One region of the Alicyclobacillus hesperidum subsp. aegles genome, then DNA from elsewhere that is predicted to be linked to it. Evidence: riboswitches for the same ligand, from Rfam matches in the RefSeq annotation. Region 1 holds a riboswitch; each other region holds the start of a gene.
What was found. Region 1 has a riboswitch for cyclic di-GMP ahead of QMF38_RS10755 (hypothetical protein). Riboswitches for the same ligand answer to the same signal wherever they lie in the genome.
Positions count from the first base shown of each region.

Region 2: it holds a riboswitch for cyclic di-GMP, as region 1 does, so the genes downstream of both, QMF38_RS07780 (methyl-accepting chemotaxis protein) here and QMF38_RS10755 (hypothetical protein) in region 1, are expected to answer to the same signal.
Region 3: it holds a riboswitch for cyclic di-GMP, as region 1 does, so the genes downstream of both, QMF38_RS07275 (EAL domain-containing protein) here and QMF38_RS10755 (hypothetical protein) in region 1, are expected to answer to the same signal.
Region 4: it holds a riboswitch for cyclic di-GMP, as region 1 does, so the genes downstream of both, QMF38_RS09970 (diguanylate cyclase domain-containing protein) here and QMF38_RS10755 (hypothetical protein) in region 1, are expected to answer to the same signal.

Region 1 covers NZ_BSBJ01000049.1:214,913-222,868, reverse strand. The annotation lists gene QMF38_RS10780 (MFS transporter) at 1-252, opposite strand, end outside; gene QMF38_RS10775 (LacI family DNA-binding transcriptional regulator) at 445-1,515, opposite strand; gene QMF38_RS10770 (DinB family protein) at 1,969-2,472, opposite strand; gene QMF38_RS10765 (MFS transporter) at 2,691-3,944, shown strand; gene QMF38_RS10760 (aminopeptidase) at 4,001-4,945, opposite strand; gene QMF38_RS10755 (hypothetical protein) at 5,108-5,863, opposite strand; cyclic di-GMP riboswitch class I at 5,910-5,995, opposite strand; gene QMF38_RS10750 (tetratricopeptide repeat protein) at 6,124-6,765, opposite strand; gene QMF38_RS10745 (hypothetical protein) at 6,953-7,956, opposite strand, start outside.
Region 2 covers NZ_BSBJ01000009.1:143,109-151,064, forward strand. The annotation lists gene QMF38_RS07775 (aldo/keto reductase) at 1-109, shown strand, start outside; gene QMF38_RS07780 (methyl-accepting chemotaxis protein) at 163-2,151, opposite strand; cyclic di-GMP riboswitch class I at 2,297-2,397, opposite strand; gene QMF38_RS07785 (Fur family transcriptional regulator) at 2,555-2,974, shown strand; gene QMF38_RS07790 (hypothetical protein) at 2,971-3,837, shown strand; gene QMF38_RS07795 (sodium:solute symporter family protein) at 3,960-5,573, shown strand; gene QMF38_RS07800 (hypothetical protein) at 5,593-5,802, shown strand; gene QMF38_RS07805 (hypothetical protein) at 6,070-7,956, shown strand, end outside.
Region 3 covers NZ_BSBJ01000009.1:38,031-45,986, reverse strand. The annotation lists gene QMF38_RS07295 (HAMP domain-containing protein) at 1-731, shown strand, start outside; gene QMF38_RS07290 (ABC transporter substrate-binding protein) at 1,041-2,342, shown strand; gene QMF38_RS07285 (carbohydrate ABC transporter permease) at 2,416-3,405, shown strand; gene QMF38_RS07280 (carbohydrate ABC transporter permease) at 3,408-4,229, shown strand; cyclic di-GMP riboswitch class I at 4,371-4,465, shown strand; gene QMF38_RS07275 (EAL domain-containing protein) at 4,532-7,420, shown strand; partial or broken gene QMF38_RS14820 (pentapeptide repeat-containing protein) at 7,517-7,708, opposite strand; gene QMF38_RS07265 (hypothetical protein) at 7,917-7,956, shown strand, end outside.
Region 4 covers NZ_BSBJ01000049.1:43,988-51,943, forward strand. The annotation lists gene QMF38_RS09955 (amino acid permease) at 1-12, opposite strand, end outside; gene QMF38_RS09960 (LysR family transcriptional regulator) at 84-974, opposite strand; gene QMF38_RS09965 (TDT family transporter) at 1,100-2,221, shown strand; cyclic di-GMP riboswitch class I at 2,322-2,409, shown strand; gene QMF38_RS09970 (diguanylate cyclase domain-containing protein) at 2,471-3,781, shown strand; gene QMF38_RS09975 (SDR family oxidoreductase) at 4,010-4,771, opposite strand; gene QMF38_RS09980 (J domain-containing protein) at 4,809-5,513, opposite strand; gene QMF38_RS09985 (HlyD family secretion protein) at 5,727-6,386, shown strand; gene QMF38_RS09990 (DHA2 family efflux MFS transporter permease subunit) at 6,399-7,956, shown strand, end outside.

The sequences.
Region 1 (7,956 bases):
CCAAAATACCAGTCTTTTTGCGCTGTACTTCTTTGCATAGTGCGCACCTGGTACTTGAAAGAAAAAATACCCGAGAAAAAATAGGGATGCCAATAAAGATGACGATGCCGCGTTCATATGCAAGGCCTGCTTTAATCCACCCGCCGCACCCAATCCATAGTTTGACCTATCGAGGTACGCCAGGCTGTACGTGATGAAAATCACCGGAATGAGCCGGGACCACCTTGAGCCTGGCAGCGACTGTTGCTCCATGTACATCTCTCCTTCTTGAAAGATGATTCACCCCTGCACTTGGCATGCGCTGATTGCGTGACATGTTCCACATCTTCGAGCATGCGCGAATCGAATGCTGACTCACCCCCTTTAAGCGTTTCGCGTACATCCAGAAGCGGCCGTGTATAGCGAGATGGCATATGGTATCGGTTCCACACTGGCGCGAGAAACTCATTCGCTATGGATTGCCTGCCTATTTGACGAGTGCGTGCGCATGGACTGCCCCGTGGCAACCTTCGGAGTTGAAGCTCTCTCCTGTAGCGTGGCCGCTACGTAAAAGCGCCGTGGCTCCCCCGCATCTCCAGCGAGCCGCGCAATCAGGCGATCTGCGGCCGTCACGCCCATCTCGTAGGCGGACTGCGATATGGTGCTGATCCCCACAATTTGCGCCCAGTCTGGGTCATCAAAACTGATGAGCGCGATGTCATCTGGAATGCGGTAGCCGAGACTCTGTATGGCTAATGCCGCCTTAAGCAATATCACGGCGTTGCCCGTAAAGACGGCCTTGGCAGTCGCCGTCTTACGACTGACAAATGCTTGAAGGAAATCAAGCAATGACGAGTCGTCGACAACTTGGAAGACGGCGCTCTCCTCCCCTACATGGCGCTCTGCAATAAATGAGTGGAAGGCTTGCACTCGTTCAATGCGCGTGCTGATGTCGGCGGTGGGCGCTGTCACATAGGCAATGCTGTGATACCCTTGGCGAACGAGGTAATCTAGAGCATCATATGTCGCTTGGGTATTGTCCATGCCGACGAGATCGACATGCATTCCGTTTACTTCGCGATCCAGGAGTACGACGGGCGTTTTTTCCTTTTGCAAGGCGAGTAGCATGCTTTGGTTGTACCCCGTCGTATGAAGGATGAGACCATCGATATGGTGTGAGCGAAGCGTACGGATATAGTTTTGCTCTTTGGTGGGATCATTGTCCGAGTTGCACACGAGCAAGCTGTAGTGGTGTTTGTGGCAGACGTCCTCGGTTCCGCGGAGGATGGCTGTCGTAAACGGATTGGCGATGTCCGCGACGATGATGCCAATGAGCCTGCTCTGCTTGGCCTTTAACCCGCGTGCCATTTGGCTTGGCTCGTAGTTTAAGCCTTGAATGGCCTGCTCAATCTTGCGATAGGTTTCCTCAGCGATGTATTCGGCTTGATCGCTGAGAAAGCGAGACACGGTTGTCTTTGATACGCCCGCTGCTTTCGCGACATCCGCGATGGTCGGCCGCCGACGGCTATCCTTCATCGGACATTCACCCTCTCGGTGTCTCTTACTCCGTTCCTCGCAAACTCATGGATATGCACAGTCTGCGGAAGTCATATGAAATCGGTTTCATATAATCACTATAGGCTGGCGGCAACGAGGGTGTCAATCCACCGTAAACGCTAGAAATAGGCGCAAACACGCAACATCCCAACGTATGGGCCATTTTTCCGGCCTACACATATGCGGCTCCCACGATGTACGGCTCTTCCTCTAGCACCAAACTTCAGGAAATGCCTTACTTGTGTATGCGGCCCTTACGTGCAGTAAACCAACCCTATAAACGTCCTAAGCTAAGAGCCCCAATATTCGCGGGTAACGCTGTAAATGTTATGGTGTTCCCATGTCCCATTGATGTTGAGATCATATTCCGAGAACCCCTCATCACGAAAGCCAACCTTTTCGAGGGCCTTTATGACTCATCATTCGCGCACTCTATCCCAAAACCAAATCTGTATCTGGAGGGACGTAACCAAGTTGTCGAGCCATCGCCACAATTTGGCCTTTGTGATGGAACTCATGCGTTTCCGTATGCGTCAGCAGCCATAACGGCGTGGTTGTTATCGGGGTCTCTTGCCATCGAACGTGATTTTGCACGTGTGCATCCCACTTGGAATGATAGACTTGCAAAAAATGGTCAACCGTTTCATTCACGAGTTCGAAGCGATCACGAACCCTTTGAACGTCCGAGTTTGTCACCTCATGATCCGACGCGAAAGAAAAATCATGCTGCCGTAATGCAAATGCACCTAGCCAATACAGGTAGCAATCTGCGACATGAATATACGTTTTTATGATGCTTCCGCTCCCGAACCCGGAAACTGGAGCCTGCAAATCTCGCAACGGAATGGATTCTAAAAAGACAAACAACGCCTCTCTTGTGGAACGAATCAGGTCATATTGTTGCTTAAGAAGATGATGCACTGTAGAGCCCCCCATTCTTAACCAATTATATCACTACTAGCCCGCCGCGAAGTCACATCTACCCATATCCACGCCCGTCACATCTTTCCGTTATGCGCAGCCTGGGTAATCCAGCAAAGCCAGATACATAGGTCCTATGACCCATTGCGCTTACTGTAAACAAACGCTAACTTGGAATCTGGCGCCCATGAGACAAGACGGGGTGTCAATCCTGTAAGTGGGAGCCCACACGCATGAATCGTTCACACAGCCAGACCCACGCACAGCCTCTTCCGAAAGAGTCCTATGCGTTTGTCCTTGCCAGTCTATTCAATTCGATGGGCAGTGCCCTCATCTGGCCCCTGACAACTATTTATGTGCACAATGTTTTACACCGCAATTATGCAGATGCCGGCATTGCACTGTTCTTTCAATCGCTGGCTACCATCGTCGGCCAGGTGATGGGCGGGGCGCTTTACGCTCGCCTTGGCCCCCGCAAGCTCATCATCGGCTCGCTCGTGTTGACCGGCTGTGCGCAGTGGAGCATCATCTTCGCGCGCACCTGGCCATCCTATGTCACCGCCATGACCGTCAACGCCTTTCTCGTTGCCATCACGATGCCCGCAGTCAACGGCTTCGTCGGCCAAAGGTGGCGGGCGGTGAGCACGCGGCTTTTCAACGTCATGTACGTCAGCAACAACGTGGGTGTGGCCATCGGCACGACGCTCGCAGGGATTCTTGCGTCCATCTCCTTTTCCTTTACGTTTCTCATCAATGGCCTATCCACGCTGATGTTTGCCGGCTTTCTGGCCGTATTTATGCGCCGCTTCTCCAACGACGAGTTGGCGGATTGGCAGGCGGGTTTTGGCGCTACACGCCAGCAAAGCCCCATCCTGCTGCTTACACGGTACCATTTGTACGCGTTTGTCGGCATCGGTTCCATGCTCGTGAACTTGGCGACGTCCGCTTGGAACTCCGGTGTCGCCCCCTACTTAAATCAGGCAGGGCAATCGCCCGCTTCGTACAGCCTGCTGTGGACCGTGAACGGGATTGTCATCCTCGTCGGGCAGCCGGTGACCAGCTTCATCAATCGGCGGCTCACACAATCCCTCGCGTCGCGGCTCACTGCAAGCGCTATCCTCTATGGCTGTGCCTATGCGCTCATTTTGGCGACCCACGCGACCTATGCGTTGCTCATGGTGGGCATGGTGGTTGCCACGCTCGGCGAAATGCTTATCGCCCCCACCATCCCCGCGCTCGTCACCACGACCGCACGAGAGCATGCCGCCTTTTATCTCGGCGTAGCCGGAGGCATCGGCAGCGGCGGCCGCCTCATTGGCCCCATACTCTTTGGCACCTTGTTCGATCACGCTGGCCTCCCCCCGATTCTCTGGGTGGCGATGGGCGCGTGCGCGATGGCCGTCATGGTCTTCATCGTGCAGCAGCGTTTGGGACAAGCGGCGCCCCATGCGTCTTATGAGACCACAGACGAGATGGGGCGATTGTAGCTGGCGCACGAGGCTCGGCACCACTCGCCTCATACCATAATCCGCAAGGTCATGTCTCACACAAGCAGTTTTCCGTTTTTCATCACCAGTTCGTCGTCGAGATACAGCGTCGGCGCCAGCATGACGACATCCAAGTGCACTCCCGCTTCCACAGTGCCGCCAAACGTCGCGTTGCTGCCAAAGGCCACATGCACCGTGCCTAAGGCCTTTTCATCTTCAAGAATCACACCCGTCAGCCGCGCTTTATCATTCGTGCCGATACCCAGTTCCGCGACGTTTCGGGCAGCGGGCGTGTCTCCGAGCATCGTAAGCCACTCGTCCGCGCGCTCACCCTCCGCCGCGACAAGCAACCCCTCGCGCACGGTAAGGCGCACCGGCGTCTGCACAAGCCCGATGCCCGCCAGCGATCCGTCCACGACCAACTCCCCTGTCGCCGTCCCTTCCACCGGCGCGAGATACGCCTCGCCGGATGGTGCATTCCCTGCTTCCCCTGGATTGCGATAGACACCCGTGCTCGCAATGCCGTGCCTGCCCGCCAAAGAACAGGTGAACACCGCACCGTCTTTTTCGATCCGTGCCACCCGCGCCCTCGTCAGCCGCTCGGCCACCTTATGCGTCAATGCGGCGACCGCGGAAAAGTCTGCCGTCATCGGGCCGTGTTCAAACATATCCTCCGTCACGCCCGGCATCGTGGCCACGCGCGCCCCCGCGTCGGAGGCCCGTTTTCGCGCCTGCGTATGCGTGAGTGATTTCCATGTCGGGCAGACCACCACATCCGCCGCAGCCATGGCTGCCGCAACCGCCGCCGGCGGCTCTGCTCCGTTTTTCGCGCGCGGCTCCATCTCCACAAGGATGGATTCCGCACCGATATCCTTCCCGGCCTGCCATAAACTGCGGCAAATCGCGTCCCGTGTTCCATCTGAGACAATCACTAACGTTTCGCCCGCCTGCAACCCCATCGCATTTACCAGCATGTTGCGCGCTGCATCAATCAATGCCATCGCCTGCACCATACCCTTCTCTTTTACTTGGACGACGCTCTTTCCTCATGCGTCCTTCATCATAACAAAACCCCACCCGCCTGTGCGGGTGAGGTCATGGTTGTTGTGATAGGGAAGAGTCAGTGCCAAGTCATCCACATGACATTCAGTTGTGACTATCCATCAACCTGCTGAGTTGCCTGTGCCATTTGACGCGTCCGTCGCATTGGTGGCGGTGTTGCCTGTCGAGTTGGTCGTGGTCACCGTTACGCCACCTGTGCTGTTCGCCGTCGTATTGCTTGTGGTGCTCGTGTTGTTGCTCGTAGACGTGGTTGCGTTGCTCGTGCTATTTGATGTGCTGACTGTCACGCCGCCAGTTGTGTTTGTGCTGCCAGACGCCTGAGCGGTACCTTCCACCTTGCTCCAATTGGCTTCGAGTTGCGCGAGCGCTTGTTGCACCTGTGCTTCATACGTGGCAATAGCCGCCGTGATGGCTGCTTGATTGCCTTTCGCTTTGGCAATGGCACGCTCAAGCTGCCCATGCGCCTGGGCAATCTTCACATTCGTCTCCGCCGTCAGCCGGTTTGCAGCCTGCATCAGAATCACGGGTTGCTTATCGTCATCACGCTTTTTCTGCTGATCCTTTGCATCCCGCTTGTCATCTTTAGCTTGCCACTTGCCGTGGCCATGTGCGTCATCTCCACTCGTATTCGCCGTGGTGTTGGCACTCGTAGAGACGCTTGCCGTGGAATTTCCGACGATGACATTTGATGTAGCGTTGGCATCGGTGTCCGCCGACCATGTCCAGCCTTGTCCATGTCCGGGATGCGCGCGATGTACGTCACCCCGCGTTGCGGCGTATGCGACCGATGTGGCAGAAGCAATGACAATCGCTGCAGCTCCGATAGACATCATAGATTTCTTTGTAAAGCGGCCCATGTCTGAAATCCTCCCGAAAAGGTCGATTGGCGGTCATTGGGCCCAAGCGGGCAACTGGCTGGCATCATCCACCTGGATGAAGCCCCTCTAGCTTTGCGTCCCATACTTTCGCATGGTTTGCTTTTGACCGGCCTACAACTAGATTTCGAGAGTAGGGAGGAGAGTACGGGGGTTCTGGTTAATCATTCCACACCGAAATATAGATTGCCCTAACCACATCGGTTACATGCAGTTAGGGCAAAGCTTCGATCACGCGAACATCACTTGCTGCTATTCGCTTTACTTGCGGATTGGCCGCCTTCTAAAGTTTGTAGTTCAGATTGTAAGGTAGCATAGGCCGGATCGGACGATTTGACCTTTTTCAATCCTGTCTCAATCACCGATTTTGCGGCTGATACATCTCCTAACTTGGCTTCTGCTGCGGCCAGTTGATACCAGCCAAACGCGTAACTCGGATCAACCTTGGTGGACTGCTCGTAATATGGGATTGCAGACTTTACATCGTTCTTCAGAATGCGATACACATTCCCAATTGCCGTTAATGCCTCACCCGAGTTCGGCTGCAACGCGGCTGCCCGTTTATAATACGTAATAGCCGTACTCGCATCGCCATTCATTAGCGCGCTTTGTGCCGCCGTCAACTGCGCTTTGTAGCTTTTAACATCCTTTTGCGCAATTTGGACCAGATGCTGTTGATTAGCCTTCCCGGCAATGGTTTTCGATCCCGTTATAAGGTTGTTGCCGTGTGTAACAGCCGTCTCGTTTGGATTGGTCAACTTAGCCGTCACTTTCGAATTTGTGCTATTGTTCGAAGACGCAGTATTAGTTTGTCCACACCCAGACAACGCTACAATACAAGCAATCATGCATCCAACTGAAGCAAACGCTGCTCGTTTCTTCATCCTATCTCCTCCGTTGGTCCGTGATGATTTGGGCCACGTAGACATTCCATACCACTACAACAAAACGTGTCTGTATGAAGGACATACAGACACCAGCAATCGTTCTATCAAATTGTAGCATAGAGTGCCTAGAAGGTCATTGCTTGGTCCACATTACCGCGTGATCACTAAAGTGGTAACGGTAATATCAATAATTAGGAACAAAGTACACGCTGCCCACGACCGACGACTGTGACGCCGCATAACCCGGTCCTTGAGCAATAACACTGACCGTAAAGTTTCCTCCTTGCCCATTCGTCATCTGTGCAAGTTCCTTAACATCGTCAGCGCTGAATGTATAAGACGTCGATGTCGACCAAAAACCGGCCTCATACGGATTATTTGAATCCGACGGGTTTTGCGCAACAAGCTGAATGTTGTATACGCTCGCTCCCTGAACTGGGTTCCAAGACACCGTGAGGTTTCCGTCGGCGTCTTCTCTCAGAGTTCCACCAATAGGCGCATCAATCTCCTGAATGTTGGCCGCTGTCCCATACGTTTGGGCGACAACTGATCCAGATGACGAAATACCAGACACCTGAATACTGTAGTCGCCAGACTGAATCGGCGTACCTGCAATACTCCAGCTGTACTCACCATTCTGATAAGTGACGTAATCTGTTGGAACACCACTCTCCCAACTTGATCCTCCTGATGATTGCGGGTTGCCTTGAATAAAATACATGGAAGCACCACCCATTGGAATCCAACTTACAATAAGTGAAGATGGATCGAATGTAGGTGCTTGATACGCGGAAACGTAGGTAGCCCCACTCGATCCGCCGTAGTTCGCGCCGGGCATTGAAGTCGGATTGACGCTGACCCCAGTTGCCTGGGACTGCAGACTATTTCCGTAGGGGATACCATCAACGTTCCCCGCATACTGCGCTTGTAACTGATAATTACCAGATGGAGCGGCACCAGACAAATCTAGATATCCATCACTCGCCAACGTCTGCACGTTGTACGTCTGAGCTGGATCGCCCGCAGTTTTCAGTGTCATGTCTATCCACGTTGCGTCGAGCGCAGGAGACCAACTCACGATATTGTTGTTGACAGAAAGGACGGGCGTAGCCAGCAGCCCATTTTCCGGTGGAGCACCCGGATCTACTTGCGCAATCTTCAATGGTTCAGTTGTTGCATTCTGTCCAC
Region 2 (7,956 bases), on a different contig from region 1:
TACCATGAATGTTGGCCGCCTGCGCGACTCGTGCAAAGCGAGCGAGATTCGGCTTACCCGCGAAGAGTGGTACGAGATTTATCGCGCGGCGGGGAATATCCTTCCGTAAATACAAACGAGCCAGCCGGGCATGTCGGCTGGCTCGGTGCACAAATGGCATGACTAGCGAAGCGAGAATTGTTGTAAGGCGGCTTGCATCTGTTCCGCCAATTCCGCGAGGGAAGCGGCCGAAGCCGAAATCTCCTCCATGGATGCGAGCTGTTCCTCGGTCGATGCAGAGACGGTTTGCATCCCAGCCGACGTTTCCACCGTTGCGGATTCGACTTGTGCGATAAATTCGCGCAGAGAGTTGGCACTTGCCGCCATCGCCTGTGATGCGGACGTGACGCTGCGAATCTCTTCTGCCAGGGCGACGACACCCGCTCGAATGTTGGCAAACAGTTCACCCGCATGATTCACGGCTTCAATACCATGCTGCACATCTTGCTGGCTCGCTTCCATCGAGGCGGAGGCTTCTTCCATCCGTACCTGCATCGACTCAATCAACTCTTGAATTTCATTGGCCGACGATGAGGACTGATCCGCCAATTTGCGAATTTCCTCCGCCACGACCGCAAATCCACGTCCGCTCTCACCGGCTCGAGCCGCCTCAATTGCAGCATTCAAGGCAAGCAAATTGGTTTGCGTCGCGATCGATTGAATGACCGCAATGATGCTGTGAATTTGTCCCGAGTATGCTGTGAGTTCCTGAATCGATGTCGATAATCCTGTAAACGAGTGGCCCAACACTTCCATCTGATGCACGGCGCTTTCCGCACTGCTGGATCCGCGGTCGGCTTCTGCAGCCGTTGCTTCTGCCACCTGGGCGACGACACTGGCACTGGTCGCAACCTCTTCAATGTTACTCGCCAGGGAATCCACTCGTTCGCGATCGCGCTTGGCACGCTCCGACTGCTCCGTAACGCTTGCCGCAAGTTCGCCGACCACATTTGTAATTTGTTCGGTTGCGCGGGTATTTTCTTCTGCACTTGCCGTCAGTTGTTCGGACGATGCCGCAACTTGCTCCGCATTCATCTCGACACGGCGGATGATGTCGCGTAGGGAGTGTAGCATGTGATTACATGCGCCTCCTAGGACACCCAGTTCATCCCGCGTCTTGATGACCACATCTGTAGTTAAATCCCCGCGACCCACACGTTCTGCGAATTCGACCAGTGCGTGCAGAGGTCGCGTGATCGATCGCACCAAATACCAAATCGTGAGAAAACCTAAGATGAGTGAGATACCAAGTACAATCAGCGTAATGACCAAGATGGGATGCACGGCACGCATGTAGGACGACGTTGGCAAAATGCCAATGACTTTCCAACCAGTCGCTGCATTGGTCACATATGTGAATCGGTAACTCGCACCTTTTACAGCCACGCTAAAAATACCACTGTCGTGTTGGTACATCTGCTTTAGCGTCGCGAGATGGAGGCTTGAGCCTGGGGCCAGGCCGTGCATCGCGATGACGTTCGATTGTCCGTCCATCAGCCCCAAATAACCGCTGTTGCCAAGTGGAACTTGATTGACAAGACGATCAAACGTCTTCAAGGAAATATCTGCACCGACAACGCCACGCCCGTTGGCCAATCGTTCGGCAATGGTCACTGTCAGTTGTTTTGTTATGGCATCGACGTAAGGTGGCGTGACAATCGGTGTCGGGCTTGTCATGGCCGCTTGGTACCAGGAGCGTTTACGGGGATCATAGCCAGCCGGCATCTTGGCGGCCGGACTCACGTAGAACGCGCCTGTGTTTGTTCCCACGTAGACGTGAAGAAAGTCAGCATACGATTGGGCTGCACCCTCTAATGCAGGGAGTGTGGAAGACTCGTCCAAGGCTGTGCTGTTTAATAACTTAGCGAGATAGGTCAAGGTTTGCTCACGCTGTGAGATGAACGTGTTTACATCCTGGTTGAACACCTTCACACTCGTCATATCGTGGTTGTCCAACTGAGATGAAAAGTTGCTTTTGGCAGTGGTAAACGACGTGAACCCGATGACGAGGGACGGAACGATCAATAGGGCCAGGCTAATTGTGAGTAGCTTTAATCCAATCGTCCACCCTCGTTTAGCTACTTGTGCCGATGCCACCATTTGGTTCTCCATTGGTGTGACCTCCTGTTGCGAAAGTCTGTTTCATTAAAGACATTTGGCACTGTGCAGAATGGTAGATACAAACAGGCAGCCTTCTGGGTCTTCACAGAAGGCTGCCTTGGTGTGATACCTGCCGATTTCAGTGCTCAGCTGACGGCTTGGCAGCCCGGCCATCGTAGATCCCAAGATAGAATCCGTAGAATCCGTAGACCCGTGGCTTTGCGCCCCAGCGTTTCCGCTGGTTTGCCTTGCAATCGGGCACATCTTGGAGCCCGAATTTCATAGCCTGGCACATTATCCAACAAGATTCGACAGGAGTCAATGAGATCCAATGCTAGATTGGCCTGTTGACATTTTCGTCAGAGGCGGAGCATAATCCATTGTAGAAAATGATTTTCTATAAGGTGTGATTTTGGTGGATTTGAAGGATATCCAACAGTTGCTACATGAGCATAAGTTTCGGCTAACTAAGGAACGAGAGGCCGTTTTGATGGCTTTTGTCGACGCAAGGCGCATGTTTACTCCTGCACAACTGCACGATTACGTGAAAGAGCGCTACGAGCGGGTTGGGCTCACCACTGTCTATCGTTTGTTGGAGGCGCTGACGAAGGTGGGCCTGGCAACTCCGTTCCTTATTGACGGAGAGATCTATTATACGTTTTGTCCCAACCAACATCATCATCATTTTGTCTGTCTGCAATGCCATCAAGTAAAGGAGTTGTTTCAGTGTAACGCGCAACAGGCGATGGATGTGGACCAAAAGATCGGAACGGTGGCGTATCACAAACTCGATTTCTTTGGCCGCTGTCGTTCATGCGAGGAGGAGAGACATTGATAGACTTATGGAATCCGCAACATCTGTCGCTCGCAATTGGACTGATCACGGCCTGCTTACTTGGCGTCATCCACGGAATCACTCCAGATGAGCATACCTGGCCCATTACGTTCAGCTATTCCATCGGTAGCTACAGCAGTAAAGGCGGCATGTTGGCGGGTTTATTCTTTTCTCTTGGCTTTACGCTGCAAAGGGCTATCGGTTCTGAATTATCATATTTTGCATTAGCTGGGTTCCTTATGCATGGATATGTCGAAAATATTGTCTATATCATCGTAGGACTTGTCATGGCGTGTTCTGGTTGGTATATTCTGATGCGCGGTCACTCGATCCACTTGATACCATGGGTCGACAAATGGCTACCACATGCGTCGCATGCCGGGGGGATGGATGCACCTGTCCCATTGCGTTTAGCGTTTGTTCATGGCGTGATCGCAGGATGGGGAACAGGGGCATTTGCGACCATTTTGTACACGGTGATCGCGCCGACCATGCCTTCTGCGTGGCTAGGGTTCGTGCCAGGTGTATTGTTTGGCATTGGTACGTTGCTCATGCAAATGACCATTGGTGCTCTTTTTGGATGGTGGCTCCAGCGTCGACAGATTTCAGCGGCCGGCAAAGCGTTCGTTGGTCGTTACGTGTCTGGCAATACGCTCTTTTATGGCGGACTTCTGTTTGTTGTCGCAGGGGGCTTGGCTCTTATCGTTCCTTCCCTAGCTGAATGGAGCATCAATACAGGTGTACATGTGCACAATTTAGATGCCATCAATTTGGGTCTGGTACTTGTTGTCGCTGTTGTCGGCGGAGTCGGAGGGGTATCGATGTGGCGAGCAATGCAAATGGTAACCGGAAAAGGTATGTAACGAGGGGGGAATGCAGACAAAACGGTGACATTAAGCTTCATAGTCACGCTTTTGGCTATGCATAAGGTGAAAATCCCGTGACAGCGCATACGGGAATACATATTTGAGGAGGTGTACGTTCGTTGCATGCGCTATTCCATGCAAACGCTGTAGACTATATCATTATTGCCCTGTACTTCGTTTTCGTGATTGGTGTGGGCTTCGTGTTGCGCAGCCGTGTTCGGACCGGTGAGGACTTCTTCCTTTCAGGTCGATCTATTCCGGCTTGGATCACCGGTTTGGCATTCCTCTCCGCGAACCTTGGTGCCCTTGAGATCATGGGCATGACTGCGAGTGGTGCCGAGTACGGTATGCTCACGACGCATTTTTACTGGATTGGTGCAATTCCAGCGATGCTGTTTCTCGGCATTTACATGATGCCGTTCTACTACGTTTCAAAGGTTCGTTCTGTACCTGAGTACTTGAAGTTGCGCTATAACGAAGCAACGAGAGCGGTCAATGCCATCGCGTTTGCGGTCATGACGGTTCTCACATCGGGTATCAGCTTGTACTCGATGGCGCTGATTTTCCAAATCCTCATCGGCTGGTCATTCACAACGAGTATTTTGATCTCGGCTGTCGTCGTCTTGGTTTACGTAGGCCTCGGCGGTCTCACGTCTTCGATCTTTAACGAAGTCGTTCAGTTTTTCTTAATTTGGGCTGGCCTCCTACCGATCCCGCTGATCGGTATGCACAGTCTCGGCGGCTGGAACGGAATGATGGCTCGTCTGCCACAAGGGTTCGGCCACCTTTGGCAAAATCTTGGCAACCCGTCACACAACCCAATGGGCATTGGCTGGCTCGGGGTGGTGCTTGGCCTTGGCTTCGTGCTTTCGTTCGGTTATTGGACGACAGACTTCTTAGTCGTGCAACGAACACTGGCGGCCAAGGATTTGCGGGCGGCGCAAAATACGCCTATCTATGCCGCATTTTTCAAGATGATTGTGCCGATTTTGGTGATTATTCCAGGCCTCATCGCATTGGCCATTTTCCCGAAAATCGGGCATTCGCCGAACATGAGTTATAACCTGGCACTGCCTTTACTCATTGCCAAGTATTATCCGCCAGGTATGCTCGGCCTAGGGCTTACGGCGATGCTCGCAAGCTTTATGAGCGGTATGGCCGGTAACGTCACAGCGTTTACAACCGTCTGGACCTATGACATTTATCAGGCGTATATTCGAAAGGACGCAAGTGACAAGCATTACGTCAATATGGGTCGCTGGGCGGTCGTCGTCGGTGTTATCATCAGCATTGGTACCGCGTATTTCGCAGCCGGTTTCCCAAGCGTCATGGACTATATGCAAACGTTGTTTTCGTTTTTCAATGCTCCGCTTTTTGGTACATTCCTGCTCGGTATGTTCTGGAAGCGGACGACGCCTTGGGGTGGCTTTTGGGGGCTCATTTGTGGTATTGCCAGCGCGTTTTTAATGTACTTTTTACTTCCAGCCAATATGTTCACGAGCCCAGATGCCGGGAACTTCTGGCGCGCTTGGTGGGCCTGGTTTATTACGGTTGCTGTCACGGTGTTGGTCAGTTTGTTCACGAAACGCCGTCCGCTCGAAGAACTTCAAGGGCTTGTGTATGGTCTGAGCAAACGACCGGACTACAGCGGCTATCCTTGGTATAAACGGCCTGGATATCTAGCCGGGATCGTCTTTGTCATCTTGGTTGGCTTGAACATCGCCTTCTGGTGATTGGATTGGAGATGATGCTATGCAAAGTCGTTGGCTTGACCTGCGCTTTCTCATAGGGATCTTGTTTACGGTTTACGGAATCGTCCTTGCCATCTACGGCGCGGTGTCTGATCCCCGGACGCCGAGCTTACACTGGAATATCGACTTGTGGTGGGGGCTCGTCAGCCTGGTGTTCGGGCTATTGTTCTTAATCGTTTCAATTGCCCGCCGGCCGAACGACGAAACTTAATATCAAGAAGAAGGCTGTCTTTCCTAAGGAGGAAAGGCAGCTTTCTTCGTTACGGAATTGATTCTCATGAGGAACTCTACGTAAGCGTATATCAGTGTTCCCGGGTGCCAAGTTGTCGTCACCTGTCGGATTTGGACGGTTCCATCTTATTGTGCTATCTTTTCGGATCAAAGGAGGTGTAGAACTTTAGGAAAGCGCTTTCGTTTTGTCCTGGATACTGGAGTTCGATGGTTTTGTGGCTTTACGTCACTTTCAGGGGGAGTCCGTGTGAACCGAAAACAGCGTACGTTAAAGCTGGGAACGCTCACGGCAACGATTGTGGCACTCTCAGCCGTGGCCACGCCTGCGGTCGTCAGTGCGGATACGACGACGGCCAGTGCGTCATCGACAGTTCATGTCACAGTCAATGCCGCTGCTGAACTTGGAACCGTGCCAAATACTGCACTTGGTGTAAATACGGCCGTTTGGGACGGGCATTTACTCGATGCAGCCATTCCATCACTGCTTCGTGGCATTGGGGTAACCATGTTGCGATATCCCGGAGGATCGACTTCAGATGAGTACAATTGGCAAACGAATACCGTAACTGGGGGGTATGCAGATCCCAACAACACCTTTGACAACTTCATGGGAGTGGCCCAAAAGGCAGGTGCGCAACCCATTATTACGGTCAACGCCGGCACGGGCACACCGAGTGAAGCTGCCGCATGGGTTCAAGATGCCAATGTCACGCACCACTACGACGTGAAGTATTGGGAAATTGGAAATGAGATGTATGGCAGCTGGGAAGCAGGGAATTTTGCGAATAACCCAGCTGGTTACGCAAAAGAAGCTGTATCCTTCATTCAGGCTATGAAAGCGGTTGATCCTTCTATTAAAATCGGCGTGGACCTCATCGCACCTGGTACTGGAGAAGCTGACTGGAATGCAACCGTGCTTAGCACCATGCACAGCCTTGGAGTGCTTCCGGACTTCGCCATTGTGCACTGGTATGCGCAAAACCCGGGAGGCGAGACTGACGCTGGGTTGCTCAGTTCGACGAATCAAATTTCGACGATGATGGATACCTTGAAGCAGCAATTGAGCTCCTATGGAACCATCCCGGTTTTTGTCACCGAAACGAATTCGGTTTCGTATAACCCTGGGCGCCAGAGTACAAGTCTGGTCAATGCGCTGTTCCTCGATGATGACATGGCAGACTGGCTTGAGTCCGGAGCGCAAAACGTCGACTGGTGGGATTTGCATAATGGCATTGTTACACAACAGGCCGGTGCAAATGTCGATCCGAATCTGTATGGGCAGTATAACTACGGAGACTATGGACTTTTGTCCAATGGCTCGAGTGACAATGGCATTTCAGAGCCGGCTGCCAATACACCGTTCCCAACGTATTATGGGTACCAAATGCTTGCAGCCGTCATGGTGCCAGGAGCGACGATGATCGGTGCCGGATCGAACAATGATCTGGTGGCCGTGCATGCGACCAAGTTGCCCAATGGTGCTGTCGACGTCATGTTGATCAACAAAGATCCGAAGCAAGCGTATACCGTCGATTTGCAAGCTGAAGGATTTGCAGCTAAGGGTCCTGCGTTCACGTTATTCTATGGGCAAGGCAGTAACGCGGTGACGCCGGGCAAATTGGATAACCTGCAGAATGTGACGCTACCCCCCTATTCGGTGACGGATATCATCATACCGTCGGTGCCCGGGCATCAGCCACAAGGGCCACAGTTTACTGATAAGACGACGTTATCCACCCTTCAGGTGAAGCCCAGTGCCAACGAGACTTTGACCACGACGTTTACCGACACGCGTGGTGCGGTCAAAGATGGTACACTCGACGTGGAAATCTACAATCCAGCAGGGCAATTGGTTGGGCAACAAGTGCAGTCTGGCGTGACGTTTACGCCCGGGCAATCGTCTCAACCGCTCACCTGGAACTGGACGGCGCCCGATTCTCCTGGGACGTATACCGTGAAGGCGTTCGTCTTCAGCCAAGACGGAACAAGCGTGTATGCGGCAGACCCGAGTGCAGCCACGTTCACGGTCACACAGCCGGATCCGCCCACCATTTCGGCCACCGTTCAGCTGTCCGCAACTACGGTCAAAGTGGGCACCCCTGTGACCATCACGACGACTTACACGGAAACGGCG
Region 3 (7,956 bases), on a different contig from region 1:
GTGGCATGCCCTATAGTGCCGACGTCAAGCTGTCCATTGCAGGTGACTTGCGTTCCAACCATATATTGCTCAGCGAGATCTTATACATTGGTCTGTGTGCACTTGCACTCGCATTGCTATCTGCTTGGTTGTTCACCCGCGAAGTCCTGTCCAAGCCTTTGCAGGCGATGATGTCGGCCGTCAACGAGGTTGCTACGGGGAATTTTGTGGTCAATTTGCGAAAGTCCTCGCGCCGCAGTGATGAGCTCGGCAGCCTTGCCCGCAGTTTCGAACGAATGACCAGCGGTCTGCAACAGTTGATTACACGGATGGCGCAAACGGCTGAAGAATTGCACACTGATTTTGAACAACTGGTGGAGAGTGGGGACTTTACGGCCCACGGCGCCCTCCACATGGCAGACGTCATTCAACATCTAAACGAGTCCATTTCATCCCAGTTCTCAAAGCTGCAGGAACTTGGCGGAAAAATGTCGTGGCACCTGCAAGCCACCGCCGAAATCACCAGCTTCGCGCAGACGGCTGACGCAGATGACGAGTCCGACCTTCGCCAGTGGTTGGTTACCATCGAGGGGCTGATGGATGAAGCAGCTCAAGTCCATCGTCACTTACAGGGACTGGCCTCGACCGCCAACGGCCAACTGGGAGCCATTCGCCATATTAACCGCACGGCAGGTCGCCTCAGTGAAATGGCAAGTGAACTGCGCACGTTACTATTGACACTCGAGGTTTGATCTTGTCATCTGTCACCCAGCAAGTCGAAATAACTGTGGGGTTGCATGTCAGCGACCGATGCGCAGCTATCGTGTCGAATGAATGCTCCCCTTTTAGAAAGTTGTCTAAACCATCGAAGAAAACCCCATCCGTATTTCCGACCGTCGTCGAGCTATTCCGGCATCATCAACCGCTAAAAATGAAAAACAGGTTGCAACTTTCGACACCTTAGTTTATGATCACGACGAAGAAGAGATATCGGAACCGATGTAAGCGTTCACCGTCGATTCCATCTCTCATCACTCGCTCTATTTTCAGGGGGGTTTAAGATGAAGAAAAAGTACTTATCCATCGCCGGCGGCGCCGTTTTAGCGCTCGGTGTTGTAACCGCTTGCGGTGCACCTAGCAACAACGCAGGATCGAATGGCTCCGCATCCGGGTCCGCGAGCACAACCAGCAACCAGGTGCAAATCTTTAGCTGGTGGACGGCGGGCGGCGAAGCCAATGGCTTGAATGCCTTGATTAAAACGTTCAACAAAGAGTATCCACATGAAAAGATCGTCAACGAAGCAGTTGCTGGCGGCGGCGGATCGAATGCCAAGGCCGTCTTGGCGAGCCGCATGCAAGCGGGCGATCCACCGGAAACGTTCCAAGTTCACGCTGGACAGGAACTGATGGCATGGGTCAACGCCGGCAAGATGCAACCTCTTGACAGTCTTTACAAGAGCATGGGGTTGAACAAGGTTATTCCGGCAGCCATCATCAACGACCTGTCTAAGAATGGACATGTCTATGCGGTTCCTGTCGACGTCGGCCGTGGAAACGTGTTGTGGTATAACCCGGCGGTATTGAAAAAGTACCACCTGACGCCGCCAAAGACCATGAGCCAGTTCATCTCCGAGTTGAAAACACTCAAGGCAAAAGGCGTAACGCCGCTGGCTTACGGAGACAAAGATCAGCTTGGCTCTGTCATGCTCTGGGAAAACGTTTTGTTGGCGACGATGGGTCCGCAAAATTACGATAAGCTCTGGCAAGGCAAGCTTTCGTTCAACAACCCACAGGTCAAGCAGGCCACCAACACGTTCCTGGAACTGTTGCAGTATACCAACTCGAACCACTCCGCACTCACATGGGACGAAGCGGATCAAATGGTGGCAGACGGCTCGGCAGCTTTCAACCTGATGGGCGACTGGGCAAAAGCGTACTTCCAGTCCAAAGGCTTAAAGGAAGGCAGCCAGTTCGGTTGGACTGCATTCCCAGGCACGAACAACGACTTTGAATACGTCATTGACTCGTTCGGCTTGCCAAAGGGTGCAAAGAACCCGACGGGCGCGATGGATTTCTTGAAGCTTGTAGCTTCGAAGCAAGGGCAGGACGAATTCAACCCGCTCAAGGGCTCTATCCCGCCGCGGACCGATGCAAATGTCAACCTGTTTGACACGTACAGCAAGGAAGCGATGAGCGACTTTAAGAAGGATAGCCTCGTACCGAGCTTGGCAAACGGTGAAGCTGCAAATCCAGCCTTTGAAACGGCGGCTACCCAAGCAGTCACGATGCTTATCAGCACCAAGAACGTCAACGAATTTGTCAGCGCTTTGAACACGGCGGCTGAGGAAAATCCGCTTTCGTAATCAGGCGTATGGGGCTTCTACTGTGGTCAAGTACGGTATGTACTTGACCACTGCCCTAAAGGGGGATCAAGGAATGGAGAAAACACCCGTGCTTACATCACAGTCTGCGGCCATTGCACGGCCATCGGTCGCACATCACAAAAAGAGACGATTCAGCTGGGATAAGATGTGGTCGTTTTTAACGCTCGTACCGTCTCTCGCGGCGGTGCTCATCTTTGTCTATGGCTTTTTAGGCTGGACAGGATATGTATCCTTTACAAAATGGAACTCAATCCTCCCAGACTATCAACTGTGGGGCTTTAAAAATTACCAAATCTTGTTCCAGGATTATCGCTTTCAATCTGACCTTCGCAACTTGCTTTTCTTTACCGTGTTTTTCATTCTGGCATGCATGATCGTTGGTCTATTTCTCGCCGTCTTGGTTGATCAAAAAATCAAAGGCGAAAACATATTCCGGAACATCTTTTTGTTCCCCATGGCCCTGTCGTTCATCGTCACGGGTGTTGTGTGGCAATGGCTGTTAAACCCGAAAACAGGTGTCAATTTGATTTTCGAGGCGTTGGGCGCAAGCCATCCGCCGGCTTGGTATACCAGCACGCGCATCGTACCAAGTTTCCACGTTGGACAAATTCAATTTGGACTTCCCATCGCCATGATTGCCGTTCTCATCGCGAGTGTTTGGCAGATGTCAGGTTTTGCAATGGCTTTATACCTCTCAGGCCTGCGCGCTGTCCCGGAGGAAATTAAGGAAGCAGCGCATGTCGACGGAGCAAATGGATGGAAGACGTTCTGGCGAATTGTGTTTCCCCAGTTGCGCCCGGTCACAGTGACCGTCGTCATCATCCTTGTGCAAAGCTCGATGAAAACGTTCGATCTGGTCTATGCCATGACAGGCCCCGGCAACGGATATGTCACAGATCTACCGTCGCTAGACATGTTCACCACGACATTCCAGGCCAACCAGTATGCACAGGGTTCTGCAATCGCGATTGTCATGTTTGTCCTCATGATGATTTTTGTGATTCCGTACCTCTGGAACAGCCTGCGGAAGGAAGGGCAATAACTATGGTAATGCGCCGGGTTGGACAAAGTGCAACATACACATTGTTAGTTTTCTTTTCTCTGATCTTCCTGGTCCCTATTTACGTCTTATTGACAACCAGCTTTAAGCCAAATAGCGAAGTCGATATCGCGCATATGTGGGCATTGCCCCACCATTTCTCGTTAGCCAGTTACTCGGCGGCATGGGCACAGTTAGGCCCGAACCTCGGTAACAGCTTTTATCTGGCCATCGTGGCCACGATTCTATCATCTGTCATCGGTGCGTTTAATGGCTATGCACTTTCAAAATGGAAGTTTCCAGGTTCCAATATTGTTTTTCCAATCATATTGTTTGGTATGTTTATCCCATACCAGAGCATCTTAATTCCATTGCTCAAGTTCATTCAGGCTATCCATTTGTACAACACGATTCCGGGTCTCATTCTGACCAATACGATTTACGGATTGCCAATCACGACACTCATTTTTCGCAACTTTTACGCCGGTATTCCAGACGACCTGATCGAGTCTGCCCAAATCGATGGAAATGGCTACTGGGGCGTCTTCATGCGTATCATGTTACCACTTGCCATCCCAGGCTTTGTGGTCACAGGGATCTGGCAGTTCACAAGCATATGGAACGAATTCCTGTTCGCCGTATCCCTAACTTCGCCACCGCATCAACCTGTGACGGTTGCCTTGCAAAACTTATCCGGCAGCGACGTCGTTCAGTGGAACGTGCAGATGGCAGGCGCCGTACTCACGGCACTTCCCACCTTGATTGTCTATATCCTGCTGGGACGCTATTTCATTCGCGGGCTGCTCGCTGGTTCCGTGAAAGGTTAAATTTGACTCGCCTCCAATGCGGCATGGCTCCGAGCCATGCCTTTTCATTTGTCTCCTACTTTATGCAACTTTTTGTCCGAAACCGGAAGGACTATTCACGATTTTGTCGAAATAATCACTTTGTCGTTTGATGTAGAAAAAGCACGAAAAAGGCAACCCTCCGGAAACGGAGAGGACGCAAAGCTATAGGGGCTAACACTGTCAGGTGTAGACAGTCATGCCAGCCAGCTGCCGTGGTTCGGTTTGGGACAACCGCCGTCACGGTTGTCCCTTTTCATTTGTGGACACAGGGTGGGACAAACATGATGAAGTACTCGCGGTTCAGAGGCAAAGCGGAGCAAAATGGAGGTGAATGGGATGTCCCTATGCTCGGCCCATGGCGATACAAATTAAAGGAAAATGAGGTTTACTGCTCGCCCGAGATGGATCAAATCTATGGCCTTCAAACTCATGGGAAACCCACGCGTCCGGATCGGTTCATTGAAGCAATCGTGCCGGAAGATCGCGATCTGGTTTTGCACTGTTGGCGCATGCTGTGTTCCGGTAAGCGCGTCGGACGCAGTTTCACCTACCGAATCCAAGTTGGTACTCAAATTAAATTTGTACAATACACCGCAAGTTGCACGTATGACGACCATGGCCGGATGTCAGGACTGGAAGGCACCATCCGCGACGTGACAACGCTGCTTGATACCCCGGTAACAAGCCTGTTTTTGGCGCATGACCGCCGGTTGCTCAATCAGCCGCAGGCCGCTGTTGCTCTTGATCACGAGTTGGGAATCATCCATATCAATCAGTGGACGGAACAGCTCTTTGGATGGTCTGAAGACGAGTTGCTCTTTCAACACGTTCCATACCTACCCACGAGCCTGGAATCCGCGACACATGAGCTGTATCAAACCATCGTGAAAACGGGTGGTACCATCTGGCTCGACACAATCCGTTTGCATAAAGACGGATCGCTTAGGAAGGTATCCGTTGCCTTGGGGCCACTCTATGACGAGAATGGCCTCGTCAAAGGTTTGCTGGCCATGTATACGCCCGTGTCTGGTGTAGCCGATAGCATGGAACGTTCGCTGGCATGCGAAGCGCGCCTGCGCCCGTTCATCGAACACGCTACCGATGTTTTTATGTTGTTGGATCGACAGTATCACGTATTATACGCGAACGCGGCAGTTCAAGAGGTCCTGGGCATGGATCCATCTGAAACGCGTCAGTTATCTGCGCCCATGCTTGTGCATCCTGCGGATCGCAAGGAGTTTGAGATGGCATGCCAGCGAGTTGGCAACTCCGTGTCAGATGCCTTCAACATGGAACTTCGTTTCCAACACCGTTCCGGAGAATACAGACACTGTCTCGCATCTCTATTTACGTGGGTAAGCCCAGGTGGTCAATCGCACGTTGTCGTTCGTTTTCGCGACGTCACGGAAGCGCGATCGGTGCGACAACAGATCGAGTTTCTTGAGCGACATGACGAACTGACGGGGCTGCTGAATCGGAAGGCATTCTTCCATGAGTCAACTGTATGGATCAGCCAATCGGATCCGAATCACCCGCTTACTGTGATGGTTCTGCGCATACAGCAATTCGACCGCATCATCGAGAATCTAGGCCATGCGGTGGGTGATGTCGTCATTCGTCTCGCGGCGGAGCGCATTCGCTTCCGGTTGCCCAAAGACAACATCTGCGCGCGCATCGGGGATCATGAATTCGCTATCATGGTCCGGCAACAAGAGCGCGGCACGCAGACGATGTTCGCTTTGGCGAACGAACTGCTCCGCGCGTTTGAAGAGCCGTTTGCGTCTGCGGGACACACCATCTACCTTGACGCAGACATCGGTATGAGCTTCTGCCCGAACGACGGAGATGACATTGCGACCTTGGTGCAACGTGCCGGTGTGGCTTTACACCGTGCAAACGATGCAAGTGAGAATAGCGTGCAGACCTACTCAACTCAACTTCACACCGATACATACAAACAGTTTGTTCTCGCGAACGACTTGCGTGATGCCCTGGCAAATGACGCATTTCGTCTATATTATCAGCCCCGGGTGGACGCACAAAGCGGACGCATTGTTGCTGCCGAAGCACTGATCCGTTGGGAACACCCTGTCTGGGGATTGGTGTCACCTGTAGAGTTTATCCCCATCGCGGAGGAAACAGGGTATATTGTCGATCTCGGCTATTGGGTGATCCGTACAGCATGCCAACAGCTTCGCGCATGGCAAAACAGGGGTTATCCACCCATCAAAATTTCGGTCAATGTCGCAGTGAAACAGTTTCAAGCAAAAGATGTTGTACAAACCGTCTTATCCATCCTGGATGAGTGGGGCGTTCCTACGTCGGCCATCGAATTCGAAATCACCGAGACGTCTGTGATGCCTAACGATCCGACCGTGATCGACACCATTCAGGCGTTTCGCAAAGCTGGGGTCGCCATCTATTTTGACGACTTTGGCACGGGCTACTCGTCACTGAGTTGGTTGAACCAATTTCAATTAGATGGATTAAAACTAGACAAGTCGTTCATCGATCACCTGCCAAACGCTTGGGCGCCTTCACAGATTGTCAAGTCCGTCATTCAACTCGCGCATCAACTGGGACTCACGGTGGTGGCAGAAGGCGTCGAAAACGTGGATCAACTTACGTTTTTGCAAAGCGAACGTTGCGATCAAGTGCAAGGCTACTTATATAGTAAGCCTGTTCCGGCAACCGCTTTTGAGCACCTGCTCGCGCAGCCATCGATTAGACCCGCATCAGCAGACACGGTGGAGCGAGCGGCAAAGAATCGGCGCCGGTATGTCAGAGTTTCGTTTGACGAGCCGCTGGTTGGCGAAGTGACGCTTGCGTCCATTGCAGGCAAACCGCTGTCTCTGGGTTACACGCAGGTTTCTATTGTCGACGCTGGCGCGGGCGGCATCAGTTTTTTGTCCAAGCTTCGGTTTCCACCTGATCGACGCGAACTTCGTCTGCGCTTCCGTTACTCGTTAGCAGAAGTGAACATCGAAGTGGAAGGCTATGTGGTCTGGGCACATGAACTTCAAAATGGCGTATTTCAGTATGGTGCGGAATTCGATATCGATGCATCGACCAGAACGCGCCTGCAAGAGCTGTTACACCGACATCAGACACTAACCCATACCACAAGCGAAAGAAAATTGGAAGCCGGTATGCCATCATTCTTTGGATAAGGTAGAACGAGGACGGGTGCCCCGCTGGTGAACAACGGGGCATCTCGTTGCCGATGGAATCCGCCGCGAATCGAGTACATCTTGCAAATAGGCTTGTATCGTTTGACCAACGTCCCCAGTACTATCGATTGTCATGGCAAGCGTCGTTTCATCATCCTTACCTTCTGCTTTAAGCTCACGGTATTGTTCCTGTAGATCGAAAAGCAGGTCCGCCTTACGCTCATTGACGCATTTAATCCCATCATAGGGTGTAAATGCTTCAAGGCAAGATGACAGAGCTCGACTCAAACATTCGTACGCGAATATCGTCAAATGGATGGTATCAACCTTTTCACGCGGTCACTTGCAATGCATCCGACAGAGCCTGTCCTAGCCACTCTGTTGTCCCCCGGAAAGTCTACGAGCAAATTGGTTGTCTTTACAGGCGGGAATGTGGCTATAATTACGTATAGAACAAGCAAATGCTATTGACAAACTGCACTACGGAGGGATTGTCATGAAAAGGCCGATATCTGTCGGTACATTCGGAGTTGTTT
Region 4 (7,956 bases), 170 kb from region 1:
TTCGTTGTCCATGCCATCACCACCAGGTAGGCTATTACGCTTACCCTATGGCCGAGGCAGGGACATTTGTGTAGGATTCCAGCCTATGGTGAACTTTGCCCACTCTGCAAAAAGTCCCGAAACAAGATGGTCGCCCTCGTTTCAAACGCGGAGCGCCGCGTGACAATCGAGAACCAGCGGGTGATGGGTTCGTGGAGTGCCGGTACGATGCGCAGCGTTCCCCATGCCAGCTCTTTGCGAACGACCCAGCGCGACAACAGTGCAATGCCAAGTCCGGCCTCCACAGATTCTTTAATGATTTGCGTGCTATTGTACTCGGCGACAGACGTGGGAGCGATACCGAGGCGGATAAAGAGCTGATCGACAAATTCCCGCGTGCCTGAGCCAGGTTCGCGAATCATCCAGTTGGCTGCCGCGAGATCAGCCGGGGTGACGTCACCTTCAGGCGGCCACGGCGCGTTCTTCGCGCATACAACGACCAACTCGTCCTCGGCAAAAGGCGTCAGTTCCACGTCATCGTGCACCACATCGCGACCTTCCACCACGCCGATATCGAGATCGCGCACCGCTACGCGATGGGCGATGGTTTGTGTATTTGCGATCTCGACGATAGGTTGAATCATCGGGTACCGCTTGCGAAACGAGGCAATCACATGCGGCAGCACATATTCGCCGTAAGTAAGGCTGGCGCCGATGCGCAGGGAGCCGGATGGCTCCTCTTTGGCTTCCTCTAGCATGCGTTCCATGCGACTGTATAGCGCGAGGATTTCCTTTGCATGTCGATAGACAATCTCGCCGGCAGGATTTAAGCGAATCCTTCGCCGTTCGCGATCGAGCAGGCGGACATCGAGTCGCTGTTCGAGCGCTTGAATGTGTTGGCTGATGGCCGGTTGGCTAATGTGCAATTTCTTTGCGGCATGTGTGAAACTTTGTTCTTCCACGACGGTGACAAACACGCGAAGTTGCCAATCCACGCAATGCCCCCCTTGTGACATAAAGATAATGAATTCCTTATCACCTATATTGACATTATGTATTTTACCTAATCGTTAACAAGACATACCATAAAGACGATTAGCACAGAAGGGGGTAGACCTGTATGCGCGTCGTTCGACAATTCGGGTTAAATTGGTTCACAACGGTAATGGGCATTGGCATTGTTGCTGCTCTGACATACACGTCACCCATAACCATCCCGTTGCAACATGTGGTGGGCGTCACTCTGTTTGCGGCGTTGAACGTGGTGTTTATATCTGCATTTGTCATGTGGCTCTTGCGCTGGGTGCTCGCAACGGAAACTGCGGTGGACGACTTCCGTAAACCTGGGAGAGCGCTTTTTTATGGTGCATTCGCCATGGGATTAAACGTGGTAGGGAACGATTACTTTTTGATTGGAACCCACCTCTTGCCACGTTTACTAGCAATTCACATCAGCATCGGTATCTGGCTGGCTGGCACATTGGCGTCGCTGTTCACGGTCATTGTTGTTCCATACCTTTTGTTTGCCGAACATCGCGTCGAACGCGAAGAGACGGTAGCCTCATGGCTCATTCCGTTGGTGCCACCGATTGTTGCGGCGGCTACTGGAACCAATCTCCTTCCATACGTGGGTGGAAGCGCAGTGCAGTTTGCCATGTTGGCTGTTATCGTTGCCATGTTCGGCGTGACCTTCTTTCTATTTATTCTGATGAGCACCTTGGTCTATGCGCGTTTGGTATATCATCGCCGTTTGAGTGGCCAGGAGGCACCGAGCCTATGGGTGGAAATTGGGCCTATTGGCATGTCGATGGGGACGATGTGCGGCTTGCCTATTCAGGCAAGTCATCTGTTTGGGGCGTATGCAAACGCCTTGCATGCATTTGCCGAGGTGTTTGCGATGGCCATGTGGGGCATTGGCGTTTGGTGGATTCTCATATCGACAATGCATACGCTTTTGCACGTGACTCGTCGCGGAGATGGACTGCCGTTTCACCTTGGCTGGTGGAGCTACGTATTTCCGATTGGCAGTTTTACGAGTGGAACCTATGCCCTTGACCACCTTATGGGACATTCGTTTTATGCGATAGCGGGGGTCGTCCAGCTTGCCATCTTGTGGGTGTGTTTTACAGTTGTCTTTGTGCGTACAACGATGGGAATCGTCAAAGGGGAACTCATGACATGGCGAGCGGCGCACCAGTTGGAGGGCAGTGAGCATGTTTGCGCGCAGGCCAAGCGAGCGTAACGGTAAGATGGGGTGTACGCAAAGAGCCGCGCCCCTTACGCATGCCCCCTAGTATCCTCCTTGTCGACGATGTACAATATGATTAAACACAATCGATCAGATAACCAGTCGGCAAACACATCGAAAGGTGTGGGCGCAAAGCTACGGGTCTACAGGCAGATGCTGCCCATGATGGCCGAGTTGCACCCAAATCCCTGCGGCACCGTTGCTAGGGATTTTTTATTTTTTAGGATGGGATGGGGAAGTTGTGTGAACCAAAGTCCAAGGCGATCATCCAATGTGCATTCAAGTGGCCTTTCCTCTCGCGATCCCTTTGCCTGGCTGTCTAGGCAGGCTCCCATCGCCGTTTACGGTGTCGATCCACAGGGCAGAGTCACCGTGTGGTCGCCGCCTGCCGAACGCATATTCGGGTGGCTTGAGGACGAAGTCATCGGCCGCGAGGTACCCTTTGTGCCTGACGATGAGCGGGAACAGGCTAGACAACTCGTTCACCACGTACGCCGGCATGGATCCGTCAATGGAAGACTCGTGAAACGCCAGACCAAATCAGGCCAGACCATCGATGTTGTCGTTTGGGCTTATGCGCAATATGACGAAGCCGGTCAATACCAAGGTGTGCTCGCGTTTGCAACGGAGGACTTTCGAACAACCGAGCTCTCTGCTCAACTGGAGCAAGCCAAAACCACGATTGAGCGAATCTTGGACACGGTCGATGTTTGTCTGTTTGCGCACGACATTCAAAACCATAGGGTCGTTTATGGATCCAAGGGCGGCGAAAAGATTTATGGGTACACTCATGAAGAATTCCGCCAAAACCCGATGCTTTGGCTAGAGGTGGTTCATCCAGACGACACCGAACTCGCCTATGTACCATTGAACGGGCCGGGCCCCATCCGCACGGAGTACCGCATTATTCGCAAGGATGGCGAGGTGCGCTGGGTTGCCAACAGTTTATATCCGCGCTATGACGATTGCGGAAGGCCCGTCTTCGTCGAGGGGTTAACCATTGACATCACAGAGCGCAAAGAACACCAACGTGAGTTATTCAAGATGGCGTATACCGACTTGTTGACCGGTCTGCCAAATCGACAGCGGTTTGAGCTGGACCTTGCAGATAGCGTCACGAAGGCGTTGGAAGGACAGACCAAGCTCGCTGTGATGTTGCTTGACTTCGACGGGTTTAAAAATGTGAATGACACGTTTGGCCATCACTTTGGTGACGAGACACTAAAGGCCATCGCGGCCCGCTTGCGGGAAGCTACGGCGGATGGGGCCACCGTATACCGCATGGGTGGCGACGAATTTACCATCGTGATCGATCCGGTGACAGGGGAGTGCGACGTACGAGAGCAGGCGGAACGCTGTCTAGCTCGATTCCAAGAGCCACTATGCGTCGGCGGCGAGCTTTTGACCATTGGTTGTAGCATTGGCGCGGCCATTTGCCCGGACCACAGCTCGGACGTCGACACGTTACAGAGGTACGCGGACATGGCCATGTATTCCGCAAAAGAGCATGGGGGACAGCAGTATCGAATCCATCTTGCGCAGAGGCAGACGTGAGTGCATTGGCGCTTGTACCTAATCTTCTCGCCGTGGCGCGTGCGGTGTCGAATCTTGCGGAGATTGGCGTTGCCGTTGTGATCAAACAGCGGGAGCAGTGAGATGCCTTGCGGCGCGAATAGGCTGCGGCCATTTGCAGGGCTTTGTGGCCTATCCGCCGCAGCCGCCTTCCGCAGTCTGAACTCAATCATCCGCCGCGGGTGCGAACGGACTTGACGGGTGACCCGCTTAAAACTCTGGATTTCGCTTGCGGAAACCCAGCCACATTTGTCGTGCCGCCTCTGCCAAATCCTCGCGCGAGGCGTGCAATCGCCGTTCGGAATCACCATAGCCGATTTCGATCTCGCCGCGTCGGAGTGACGCAAAGACGCCATCGGCGAACTCGTTGAGGGGCGCGCCAAATGTGTGGAGTCCGGGACCACCGAGATCGGTATTGACGGCTGGAGGCAAGATTTCAATAACGTCCACCTTGGTGCCTTCCAGTTGCAACCGCAGGCTCTGTGTGAACGAGTGGAGTGCCGCCTTAGTCGCACTATAGATGGGAGCCCACGTTGCAGGCGCCAAGGCCAAACCGGACGACACATTGATGATAGCTGCATGTGGTTGTTTGAGTAAGTGTGGGAGCAGGCGCAGGGTAAGATGAATGGGTGCATCGAAGTTAATGGCGATTTCTTGATGGAAGTGCGCCCATTCCTCCTCCGTGCGCTGCACGTTGACCCACTGCTGAATGCCGGCGTTGTTGACGAGGACATTCAGGTTCGGGAATTCGCGGAGAAGTAAGTCGCACAGCTCGACGCGGTCGTGTTCGTTGCCGACGTCGCAGACACGCGTGTGGAGTGCAGGGAATTTCGCCTTTGCTTCCTCTAGCTTGTCAGCGCGGCGTCCACAAATGATAATTTGATTTCCGGCTTCCAAAAAGCGCTCGGCAAACGCTAGGCCGATGCCCGAGGCGCCGCCAGTGATCAGGATGGTATTGCCGCTTTCTCGCATGAGGGATGCTCCCTTCCGGTCGGTGTGAAGAGCCAGGTTAGGCTTCGGAATCGACACCAAGCTTCGTCAACAGATAGAGAAGTTGAAGTGCCCCAACCATGGCGAGTCCCAATAGTATCACGAGCGCCAATTTCGATCCAAACAAGCCTGTAAATATCGCGCCACTAATGGTCAATGTCGTAAACGCACCGACTCCGGCAAGCGCATAGCCAAGCCAATTCCGCTGTGTCGGCGATGGCATCTGCGCGGTGCCCCAGTTATAGCGTCGCCAGATGGGGCCCTGTGGCTTAGCGCTATCGTTCGCCTGCGTTTTGCCCTCGGTTCGCGTCTGCTTGCGGTGCTCTTTGGGTTTGTGGGGCGTCGATCTCGCCTTTGTATCTTTAACTCTGCTGCCGTCAGACGGAGCGTTTGTTGCACCCGTGGATGCGGTCAGTGACAGGTCATATTGTTCGCGCATGCGTGGATCACTCAATGTGGAGAATGCCTGCGCAATCTTTCGAAATTGGCGTTCAGCAAATGCGCGATCCGGGTGTACATCGGGATGCCAAGTCTTCGCCGCGCGTCGATAAGCAGCTTTAATCTCACTTGCCGACGCGGAGGACGGGATACCGAGCACCTCGTAGTGCGTCAGCGCAATTGGCGATCCGCATTTGCCGCAGCGACAGCTGAGGCCACTTTCGACACGAATTCGATTTGTGGTTCGACAGGATGCGCATTGCTTAAACACAACCGTATCGCCCACTCCAGACACGCCCCTCATCCATAGCGATGGCATTCATATACATTGTAACACGGCACGGACAAACAACTGAAACAATTTCCACAACAGCCCCTTGACTCATACACCTAAATATATTAAATATACATAGTGGTTAAATAGTACACTCTCTAAAAAGATAGCGATCAAAAAAGCCGCAAAGGCAATATCGGGATCGCGAATACGAGGAGGAAGCGTATGAACCCAGCAAACAGTTTTCGTAAGGTCATCGTCTTTAACATCATTCTATTCGTCGTTTTGGTTGCGGCGGCCATCACGGGCTACTACTTCTACAACCAGTCGACATTGTATTTGAAGACGGACGATGCGCAAATCAGTGGGACACAAATTACCGTGGCAGCGCCTGCTACCGGCAAATTGATCAATTGGCAAGGCAATGTCGGGACGAATTTCACCAGTGGACAACAGGTAGCTGAAGTACAGACGCAAGAGGGGAACAAGGTGGTCGACATTCCAGTCACAATGCCCGCAGCCGGGACGATTGCGCAGGACGACGCGGTCAATAACCAGATTGTTGCTGCGGGCACGCCGCTTGCCTACGCATATGACATGAGTCACTTGTACGTCGTGGCGAACGTCAAAGAAACGCTGATCGACAAGGTCAAAGTCGGCCAGCAAGTCGACGTGTACGTCGCTGGCAAAGCAGGTTCCATCAACGGTACAGTAACCCAAATTGGCGATGCGACAGCGGGTACGTTCTCGCTTCTGCCAACGCAAAGCACGACGGCTGACTACACACCAGTGACGCAGGTCGTACCGGTGACCATCTCGCTCGGGACGACGGCCGGCAGTGGATTGGTCCCGGGGATGAGCGCGACGGTTCGCATCCATAAGTAAGAGGTGAGCTCAATGTCGAACGACACGCTGCAACCGACCGCGAACCAGGCGGTCATCGCCGCCTCGCCCGGTGCAGCTGGCGCCCCGCCGCAGGAAGCGGCGCATGGCCATCCGCACCGGGGTTCGATTCTTGCAACACTCATATTTGGCGCTTTTGTCGCCATTTTGAACCAAACCCTGTTAAACGTAGCTTTGCCGCATTTGATGTCGGCGTTTAACGTCAATGCCACCACAGCGCAGTGGCTGTCGACGGCCTACATGCTGACCAACGGCGTTCTGATTCCCATCACGGCTTTTCTGATGGGGACGTTTACGACGAGGCAGCTGTTTATTTCTGCGATGTCATTGTTCGTCGCCGGATCGTTTTTATGCTCCATTGCACCAGTGTTTTCTATGATGATCATTGGACGTATTGTTCAAGCATCCGGGTCAGCAGTCATGATGCCACTGCTCATGACGGTCATTTTGGAACTCTATCCGGCCGAGCAACGCGGCAAAGCCATGGGGACGATGGCTATTGCGATGTTTTTTGCGCCGGCCATTGGTCCGACCCTGTCCGGGTGGATGATCATGCACTGGTCGTGGCGCCTGTTGTTCTGGGTCATCATCCCGCTCGGCTTACTCGACATGATCATCGCCATCTTCGTGCTTAAGAACGTCTCGAAACCCGTTCGTCCGAAGTTTGAAGGCATTGGTTTGATTACGTCGTTGATCGCGTTTGTGAGTTTGCTCTATGGCTTAAGTGAAGCGGGTAATAAGGGTTGGGGCAATTCAACTGTAGATGTCTCGCTCATCATTGGCGGTGTTTTCCTTGTCATCTTCGTGATTCGCGAGCTGACCTGTAAGGACCCGATGCTCGATTTGCGCGTCTTTAGGTACGGAACGTTTTCCTTGACCACCATCGTCGGTTGTGTCATCAACATGGCCATGTTTGGTGGTATGATCCTGACGCCGATTTATTTGCAAAACATCCGTGGTTTTACGGCGTTGCAGTCCGGCCTTCTGATGTTGCCAGGAGCCATCTTAATGGGTGTGATGGCACCTGTTTCCGGTGCCGTGTTCGACCGCATCGGCGCTCGTCCGCTCGCCGTACTTGGGCTAGCGATCACGACGGTCGCAACGTACGAGTTCACAAAACTCAACGCGCAGACCACTTACGGCCACGTCATGCTGCTATACACCTTGCGCATGTTTGGCATGTCGATGCTCGCGATGACTGTACAAACGGCAGGTATGAACCAGTTGCCAAGACACCTCTACCGACACGGAACGTCGGCATCGAACACCGCGCGAACCGTTGCGTCGTCCATTGGTACGGCGGTGTTGGTGACGGTGATGACGGATCGCACGAAAGTGCATTACGCAGAATATCAGAACGTCATGACGAACAACAATCCGTCGGTGAGTGGGTTTTTCCACGAGCTTGTGCAATACTTTACGCTGCAGTTACACGATTCGACCGTCGCAGCGACGCAGTTGGCACACGAGGTGTTGTACGAGCTTGCAATGCAGCAGTCGACCATCCAAGGCATCAACGATGCGTTCTGGTGGGCGACGATGGGCTCTTTGC